Rosistilla oblonga: one gene and its partner. The protein of the gene in region 1 binds, or shares a complex with, the protein of each later gene. Links are inferred from orthologs where the notes say so. Each region holds a gene or a part of one and is shown in the gene's direction. Other genes may lie near its edges.

Region 1 (4,029 bases):
AATGAAACTTCACGACGTCAACACCGGCATTACCAAGAATCGCAAACGCAAGCGGATCGGCCGCGGCCCCGGATCGGGACACGGCAAGACTGCCGGTCGTGGTCATAAGGGTCACAAGAGCCGTAGCGGTTACAGCCGCAAGCCGAGCTTCCAAGGTGGTTCGATGCCGTTGTTCCGCCGCATTCCTAAGCGCGGTTTCAACAACGCATTCGCGCCGACCATCAAGGTCATGAACGTTGCAGATCTGGAAGCGTTGTGCGATGACGGCATGGAGATCACTCCCGAATTGCTGACATCGACTCGCGTGCTGACCGGTATCTTCGATGAACTGAAGATCCTCGGTAATGGCGAACTGACGAAGAAACTGAAGGTTTCGGCGCATCGCTTCAGCAAGAGCGCTGTTGAAAAGATCAAAGCAGCGGGCGGTGAAGTCACCATCCTGACAGCCAAGCGTCTTCCAAAGGAACGCGCCGAATTGTTGAAGTCGGGCGAAGTTCAACGAGCTCACAAATAGTGTGGCTCTTCGGGGTCGTTCCCGAAGGAAGCACAAAAAAATTGGGCGATGCCCCGACTGTTTGTTGTCCATTGACGATAGGACAAACGTCGTTAAGCAGTCTCAAGATGCCAGACGCTTGTCGCAAACGAAACCAAAATTTACGAAGCTCAAGCATCTGATGAGGTCCCCGTTAACGAGGGACGCCGGTGGCGTGGGCCAAGGAACGGATTAGACCATGCTGGAAAAATTACGCGTCGTTTTTACGATCCCTGAGCTACGTAATAAAATCCTGCTCACGCTTGGATTGCTAGCCATCTATCGCATCGGCTTTCATATCTCGCTGCCGATGATGAACCAAAACCTGGCCCCTTCGGCCGGTGAGGACACCGCGTCGCAGTTCTTTGAGAAGGTCAGCTTGTTCGCCGCGAGCGATCTTCGCCAGGCGACGATCTTCGGTCTGGGTATCATGCCCTACATCTCGGCCTCGATTATCTTCCAGCTGCTCGGTAGCGTTTGGGCTCCTATCGAAGAGCTGAAGAAAGAAGGCGAAGCTGGCCGTAAGAAGATCAACGAATACACACGTTATCTGACCGTTGTCTTGTGCTTGATTCAGAGCTACATGTATCTGAAGTTCTGGCTGATGGCTGGCGGCGAGGGCGAAGCCAGTAAAGTCAATCCAAACTTCTTTGCCGACGATAGCAACACGCTGTATTGGGGTTGGCAAATCACCGCGGTCTTAATCATGACCTGCGGTACCATCTTCCTGATGTGGCTGGGTGAACAGATCGACGAATACGGTATCGGTAACGGTATCAGTTTGTTGATCATGGCAGGCATCTTGGCTCAAATGCCAGGTGCGTTGTTCGACCTGATCCAGAATATGAAGACCGAACTGGTTGGCCTTTCGAAGGGTACGGTCGGTATTGAGACGCTCATCATCTTGATAGTGCTCTTTGTCGCGGTGGTCTTTGGCGTGGTCTTTATCACGCTGGGACAACGTCGTATTCCTACTCAAAGTGCAAAGTTCACCCGCGGACGTCGCGTCTACGGTGGGAACCGCCAGTTCCTTCCACTGCGTATCAACCAAGCTGGCGTCATGCCGATCATTTTCGCTAGCAGTTTGTTGATGATCCCAGGCGTAATGCTTCAATTCCTGTCGAAATCGTTCACTCCCGGCACGATGATGTTCTCGGCTCTGAACGGCTTCGGATCGATCATGAGCAGCGGCACATCGTTTGTCTACAACATGCTGTATGTCGCTCTGATCTTCTTCTTCTGTTACTTCTGGACGGCGATCACTTTCAATCCGAAAGAGATGTCCGATCAATTGAAGGATCACGGAACGTTTATCCCCGGATATCGTCCCGGTAAGCGAACCGCCGACTATCTTGAGAAGGTTATGGTTCGGATCACCTACGTCGGTGCGGCGTTCCTGGCAATCGTCGCCATTGTTCCGACCATCGTTTACGGTTCGCTGGGCGTATCGTATTCGATCGCTGGTTTCTACGGTGGTACCGGATTGTTGATCGCGGTGAGCGTCGCGTTCGATCTGATTCAGAAGATCGATAGCCACCTGGTGATGCGGAACTACCGCGGTCTGCTGGAAGGCTAATTCGCCGGCTACGGCGATGTTCAAGTAGTACGCAGCGGCCGATCTTTCGGCGGCCGCTCGGATCGCCGATTCAACGTCGGTCGGTTGGCTTCGACGCAAACGTTGTTATGCTAAGGCCTTTTCGCGTCGCGGTTAGGCTTTGCGAGCGAATCGGCATCCTGCATTCCAAGGGAGAGATCCAATGCGAATCATTTTCATTGGGCCTCCTGGCGCGGGCAAAGGAACGCAGTGCAAACAGCTTGTGGACCATCTCTCGGTGCCACATCTTTCCACCGGCGACATGCTGCGTGAGATCCGTGGCGAATCCAGTTCGCTTGGAAAGCTTGTAGCATCGTACATCGATACAGGCCGTTTGGCCCCCGACTTTCTTGTCGTACGAATTGTCGAAGAGTTCCTGCGTCGCGAGCAATGTGACAGCGGATGCATGTTCGACGGCTTCCCGCGGACCCTGCTGCAGGCTCAATTGCTCGGCGAACAATTGGCGAGCAAAAACGACCGGATTTCGATGGTCCTGAATTTGGACGTTGATGAAGATGCGTTGGTGCAACGCTTGCTCAAACGAGCCGAAATCGAGAACCGCGCCGACGACAACGCCGAGACGATCCAGCAGAGACTGCGCGTCTACCACCGCCAAACCTCGCCGCTGTTGGACTTCTACGCTCAACGCGGTTTAGTCGAACGCATCGACGGCTGCCAAAGTCCCGAAGCTGTCTTCCAACAGATCCTCGATCGCGTTCGGGCCCGCATGGAACTTATGCGTAGCGCAAACTAGCAATTGATGGGCACAATGGATCAGTCGTTCTCGCGTCTGGTCCATCCGGCTTCATGACACGCTGAAGGCCTTCGCTCCAGGGCTTCTTTTTACGGTTTGCTTGTCTCCCAAATGGGTTTCACCGATATGTCGATCTGGTATCGCAGTGGGGAATGGATCGATGGGGAAGTCGCGTTGCCGGTCGACGACTTGGGAGTGTTCCAAGGCGTGATCGCTGTCGAGCGGTTGCGGACCTATTCGAGCCGAGTGTTTCGCTTGGACGATCATCTCTGTCGACTTCGCCACACGACGTCGCTGCTATCGATCGACGCAGGACCGGCTATCGATGCGATGCCCGCCTGCATCGAAGAACTCCTACGGATCAACGCGGCTCCACCGGACGTCGGGATTACTTTACTGATCACTCCGGGCAAGCTACGCGACCGGACGCCGACGGTGATTGCGCACCTATCGCCGCTCGATCTCGCCAGGCTGCAGCGTCTGCAGAGCGAAGGAGAAGCGTTGGTGGTCACTTCGGTGATCCAACCTCCCGATGAATCGATCCCCCGAGCTGCCAAACATCGCAGCCGAATCCACTACTACCTGGCCGGGGAACAGGCTCACCAGATCGATCCCTCGGCAACGGCTGTCTTGGTCGATACCGATGGTTCGCTTACCGAGACCGCATCGGCGAACATCCTGCTGGTTCGAGAAGGATGCATCTATTCCGCACCGCCACATCGCGTGTTGCCGGGCGTTTCGCTGGGCGTCGTCCGGCAATTGGCCGACGAGGCAGGGATCGCGTGGCGAGACCAACCGCTGCAACCGGCGATGTTCGCTGCCGCCGATGAGATCCTGCTGACAGGGACAGGCGCGGGCATCTGGTTCGGTAACAACCGCAGCGGTCCGATCTATCGACAGCTGGCCGATGCATTCCGGGCACTGACGGGCGAGTCGCAATGATCGAACCGACCGCGCTAGCGAAGCACGTCGCGCAGCCCGGCGCGGTAATCGGGGAATGCTAACCGAGGGCAGAGGTCGCGGCGAAAGCGAGCCGTCCAGATTCGCTTGCTGGTTGTCGCTCGTCGACTAACCATCGCCGCGGGGTCGGGTGAGACGAAGGTTGGCAATGGACGACCGAGAACCCGCGCGATCTCTTCGTAATAGGTG
Region 2 (5,390 bases), 660 kb from region 1 along the record:
CTGGCTCGCAGCAAACTGGAGCTGGTTCGCAGCAAACTGGTGCTGGAGCGCAGCATACTGGAGCTGGTTCGCAGCAAACTGGTGCTGGTTCGCAGCAAACTGGAGCTGTTTCGCAGCAAACTGGTGCTGGAGCGCAGCACTTCTTAGCCTTCAGGCGGCCGAACAGGCCAGCTTCAGCTTCAGTAGCGGTGAACGAGATCAAAGTCGCAACAACACATACAGCAAGAATTGAACGCATCGTAAGTCTCTCCATGGAGTTTTTTAAAGGAAGGTGGGTTCACGCAGAGTTTACCGCTTGCAAACACAAGGTCAACTAGGTGGCATGCGTAGTTTTAGATAAATATGGACTTTAGGTTGGTCCTAAGCATTCAAACGATTCCAACCAATGCCCCGATTTTGCGACTTGCGGCGAACCATTACTATTAGAAAGCTGGCAGAATGCGTCATTGCCGGGGCCAGCGATCGCGGTTGACCCCAATTCTGCAAATCCGTAACTTTAGGATATGTCGATATTTACGGTCCACGTCTCCCTAAAAGACGTCGGGCACCCGTGGTGTCGTAATTCGTTGCAGCGGTGGTTTGCAGCCAGAGTCACGCTCGATCGGTAGCAACTCCACCGCCAAATGTACACGTTTGAGCGGACGCGTACGAATCAAACAAAAAAATTAATACTAGAGATAGTTGTAGTCGCTTCCTTGCGGTGAAATAGGTTCCGCGATTCCGTTGGATTGGGATGTCCATTAAGAAGTAGCGAGAGGAATCGCCTGCAACCGCCTGCCGCACGACGGCAAGCGCAGGGATGATTGACACGACTGGATTAGGAATACGATGGCAATATTGGAACGCATCTGGGAATTACTCGGCGTTATCTTCGGCGGCCTATTGGGCATGGTCGAGCGTGGTGCGACGGCGGTATTCGGATCGCAGAACGCCCGTCAGCTGAAAAAGCTGACTGCTCGCGTCGAACAGATAAATGCGTTGGAACCGAAATACCAGTCGATGAGCGACGAGGAGCTGCGCGAACAGACTCAACTGTTCCGCAACCGCTTGCGCGCTGGCGAAACTCTCGACGACATTCTGGAAGAAGCGTTTGCGGTCTGCCGCGAAGGGGGCAAGCGCTGGTTGAACATGCGTCACTACGACGTACAGATGATCGGTGGTATGGTGCTGCACTCCGGTGCGATCGCCGAAATGGTCACCGGTGAAGGAAAGACTCTCGTCGCCACGCTCCCGTGTTACCTCAACGCCTTGGAGGGCAAAGGGGTCCACGTGATCACAGTCAACGATTATCTGGCTCGCCGCGATATGGAGTGGATGGCTCCGCTGTACATGGGCTTGGGGCTGACGATCGGTACGATCCAAGGCGGGATGAGCACCAGCGCTCGCCAGGCAGCTTACGCGTGTGACATCACTTACGGCACGAACAACGAATTTGGCTTCGATTACCTCCGCGACAACATGCGTCCGGCGGCGCGCGGCGACGATCGCTTCCCGAAAGAGATGCAGCAGAGCCAGGGCCCACTGAACTATGCGATCATCGATGAGGTCGACAATATCTTGATCGACGAGGCGCGAACGCCGTTGATCATCTCCGGCCCAGCGCACACCGATCCGCAGAAATACGCCGAAGCGAATCGGATCGCCAAGCAATTGCAGAAGGAATTGCACTTCACGGTCAACGAGAAGGATCACTCCGTCACGCTCAGCGACGAAGGCGTTCGCGAAGCGGAGAAACTGGCTGGCGTGGAAAGCTTCTACACCGCTGGCAACATGGAATGGCCGCACTTGATCGACAATTCGCTCAAGGCGCTGCACCTCTATAAACGCGACGTCAACTACGTCGTCAAAGATGGTCAGATCGTGATCGTCGATGAATTCACCGGTCGTCTGATGGAAGGCCGTCAGTGGTCCGACGGATTGCACCAATCGGTCGAAGCCAAAGAGGGTGTGCGAATCAAAGAAGAAACGCAGACGATGGCGACCATCACGCTGCAAAACTTCTTCAAGCTGTACAACAAACTCTCGGGTATGACCGGTACGGCGATGACCGAAGCCAACGAGTTCTGGAAGATCTACCACTTGGACGTGGTCGAGATTCCAACAAACCGTGTGCTCAAGCGAATCGAAAATCCCGACGTGATCTACATGTCCGAACGCGAGAAGTACGAAGCGGTTGCCCAAGAGATCGAACGCGCCGCCAAGTGGGACATCCTTGAAATGAAGGATGGCTCGGAAGTTTGGGGCACGATCCAGTCTGAGAACGACTCCGAAATCAGCATCATCGTCAAGGGCGAGAAGAACAAACAGAGCGTGCCGCGCGAGAAGATCGAATCGATCGAACGCTCCGGCCGCCCCGTCCTGGTTGGCACCGTGTCGATCGAAAAGAGCGAGCGACTGGGCAGCCTGCTCGAACGCCGTGGCATCAAGCACGAAGTCTTGAACGCTAAACAGCACAAGCGCGAAGCTGAGATCGTCGCTCAAGCGGGTCGATTGGGAGCCGTCACGATCGCGACCAACATGGCGGGTCGTGGTACCGACATCATCCTCGGTGGTAACCCCGAGACGATGGCATGGGCTCAACTGCAAGACAAATACCCGACACGCCTGGAAGTCCCCAAAGAAGAATGGGATGCGTTGGTCGGTGAGATTCAAGAACGCGAGAAGATGAAGGAAGCGGCCGAAGAGGTGCGGACGCGTGGCGGACTGATGGTGATCGGTACCGAACGACACGAATCCCGCCGGATCGATCTCCAGTTGCGTGGTCGTTGCGGTCGTCAAGGCGACTTTGGCTCCAGCCGCTTCTTCCTGTCGCTTGAAGACGACCTGATGCGGATCTTCGCTGGCGATTGGGTCAAGAGCGTGATGGTCAAGCTTGGCATGACCGAAGGCGAAGCGATCGAAAGCGCGATGGTTTCCCGCCGGATCGCTTCGGCGCAGAAGAAGGTCGAAGAACGCAACTTTGAAATTCGTAAAAGCCTGCTCGAATACGACGAAGTCATGGATGAGCAGCGGAAGCGGGTCTACACCTACCGCCAACAAATCCTCGATGGCGTCAGCTGCAGTGAATTGATCCTCTCGCAGATCAAGGGACAGGTCGATCATTACGTCGACATCCTGGCGTCGGAGCACTACGGTGCGGAATCGTTTGCGGCCTGGAGCGGTAGCCAATTGGGATGTCAGCTGGAACCAAAAGACTTCCGCAACATGGACTACCAGGCAGCCGAGCAGTACGCCAAGGATCAGGCCGAACGAGCCGCCGAAGCGATGGTGCTCGAAGCGGTCGAAGAGAACCTGCCTTACGAAGAGGACGAAGCCGACTGGAACTGGAACGCGTTGGTCAATTGGTGCAACACCAAATACGGAACCAACTATCGCGACAAGGATCTCAAGCAACTTGAACGCCGCGAGCTGGAAGAACAGCTGACCGATGCTGGTTGCAAAGCGATCGCGAAGGTCGACCTGTCGCCGGGCGAAATGTTCCTGGCCGCCGACTTTGGCCTGCAAACGATTGCCAACTGGGTCCGCGATAAGTTTGGCATCGAGGTCACCGTCGACGAGATGCGAGACCTGGAATCCAAAGACATCAAAGCGTTATTGGTTCAACGCGCTCAACAAGCCTATTCGGTCAAAGAGGCTGAATACCCAATCCTGGCTGGGCTGTCGCGGTTCTGCGATAACTCCGGAGGCCAAAACCGAATCGATCGCGAAGGACTTGCGCTCTGGGCTCAAGACCGCTTTGGCGTCGAAGTGGCCGTCGAGGACCTGCGAAGCCTGCAGCGTGATGAACTGAAGCAATTGCTGGTCGATATCAGCAGCCGATCGAACGACCAAGCGGGATCGCTACATTCGGATGCTCGCAAACGAGTCGAGGATCTGTTTGCCGGAGCCGACGCGGGAACAACAGCCACGATCGCCGCTGGCAGCGACGAATCGCTCGATGCGTTGACGCAGTGGATGCACGAAGAACTGCGAGTGCGCCTGCCCAAGGACGAGATCGCACGGATGGACCGCGCAACGATGCTGCGGACCGTCGATGGCGCAGTCGACGAACGCTATCATCCCGAAATGCGACGGATGGAACGCCAGGTGTTGCTGAACATTGTCGACACCGCCTGGAAGGACCATCTGCTGGCGATGGATCATCTGCGCAGCAGCGTGTCGTTGAAAAGCTACGCCCAAATGGACCCCAAGGTCGAATACAAACGCGAAGGCATGCGATTGTTCGAAACCATGTGGACCTCGATTGGCGAACGAACAACCGACCTGATCTTCCGCATGGAGAGCCTGAACGAAGATTTTGTTCGCAGTACGTTCATGGGAGCCCAGGAACGCCACGACGATACGCCCAGCGGGATCGACGCGGGAGCCGACCAGGCAAACGAAGCGGCCAGCGCCAGCCAAGATGGCGACGCGAAGATCGAACCGGTTCGCAACCGTGGCGAAAAAATCCGCCCGAACGATAAGTGCCCCTGTGGCAGCGGCAAGAAATATAAGGCTTGCTGCAAGCGACATGGCACTTACGCCTAGGTTGGGTATTGCGTTGCCGCAGCATTCCGTGGTTGAATCGTAGCGTCTTGGGGAACGCAGGAAGCGTTCACAATCCCTCTGACGCATGGCGGAACCTCGCAAGGATGCTGAGATGACTTATCTTTTAAACATCGCCTACCTGTTGGCCGCCGTTGCCATCTCGCCGTTCCTGGTTTGGCGATCGTTGCGAACTGGCAAGTACCGAGCGGGCTGGTCAGCAAAATTGCTGGGCAACGTCCCGCATCGCGAGGGCAATCAGCCATGTGCTTGGCTGCACGCGGTCAGTGTGGGCGAAGTCAATCTGCTCTCCAACGTCGTCCAACGTCTGCAGCAATCGCGTCCCGACATGCAGATCGTGATCAGCACGACAACCGCGACGGGCATGCAGTTAGCTCGCACGCGATTCCCCGAACACACGGTCTTCTATTGCCCGCTGGACTTCAGTTGGGCCGTGCGGCGTGCCTTCCGGCGAATTCGCCCCGATGTCCTCGTCCTCAGCGAATTAGAACTCTGGCCGAACCTGATTGCGATCACGAGGCAAAAGGGAGCGGAAGTTGTTGTGATAAACGCCCGGCTCAGCGAACGGAGCTTCCGCGGTTACCGCCGCTTTGCCTCGCTGCTGCGGCCAACGTTTCGCCGCCTCTCGCTGGTCCTCGCTCAAGACGAAACCTACGCCCGCCGCTTCTTGCAATTAGGAGTTGATCCCAGCCGCGTCCGCGTGACGGGATCGATCAAGTTCGACGGCGCGCGGACCGATCGACATGCTCCCGAAGTCGTCGCGCTGCGAAAGTTATCGGCCGCCAGCAAGGAACAGATCGTTTGGATCGCTGGTAGCACCCAGGCGCCGGAGGAACGGATCGCAC

Evidence for each region. Proteins that work in one complex are often made in the same cells at the same time.
Region 2: the proteins of secY (region 1) and secA are in contact, whole or in part, in a crystal structure (PDB 3DIN), measured with the Thermotoga maritima proteins. The link is inferred for Rosistilla oblonga from one-to-one orthologs. Residues at the interface, in WP_004081795.1 of Thermotoga maritima: Glu108, Gly109, Glu110, Glu111, Ala236, Glu237, Arg238, Arg239, Ile240, Thr241, Ile242, Gln243, Tyr244, Ala245, Arg246, Arg247, Val248, Thr249, Gly250, Arg251, Arg252, Val253, Tyr254, Gly256, Ala257, Ser258, Thr259, Tyr260, Leu261, Pro262; in WP_004082002.1 of Thermotoga maritima: Glu261, Ala262, Arg263, Lys300, Ala301, Arg302, Thr303, Ile304, Ile305, Leu323, Tyr324, Asp325, Pro326, Val329, Ser330, Tyr333, Ile336, Lys340, Phe345, Val349, Glu363, Phe364, Tyr374, Ser375, Gly376, Gly377, Glu393, Ile395, Thr482, Ser483.

What each region holds. Positions count from the first base shown.
Region 1 is NZ_CP036292.1:6,114,049-6,118,077, forward strand. Bases 1-2,919 are described here. They hold secY (preprotein translocase subunit SecY), read left to right. Parts: upstream 1-731; coding sequence 732-2,108; downstream 2,109-2,919. Other genes in these bases: rplO (50S ribosomal protein L15), read left to right, coding at 2-514; CA51_RS21730 (adenylate kinase), read left to right, coding at 2,290-2,880. Outside these bases: CA51_RS21735 (aminotransferase class IV), read left to right, coding at 3,007-3,822; CA51_RS21740 (SDR family oxidoreductase), read right to left, coding at 3,837-4,029. UniProt on the Escherichia coli protein: The central subunit of the protein translocation channel SecYEG. Consists of two halves formed by TMs 1-5 and 6-10.
Region 2 is NZ_CP036292.1:5,453,002-5,458,391, forward strand. What follows is about bases 448-4,727. They hold secA (preprotein translocase subunit SecA), read left to right. Parts: upstream 448-828; coding sequence 829-4,527; downstream 4,528-4,727. Other genes in these bases: CA51_RS19305 (3-deoxy-D-manno-octulosonic acid transferase), read left to right, coding at 4,640-4,727. Outside these bases: CA51_RS25945 (hypothetical protein), read left to right, coding at 1-147; more of CA51_RS19305, read left to right, coding at 4,728-5,390. UniProt on the Escherichia coli protein: Required for protein export, interacts with the SecYEG preprotein conducting channel.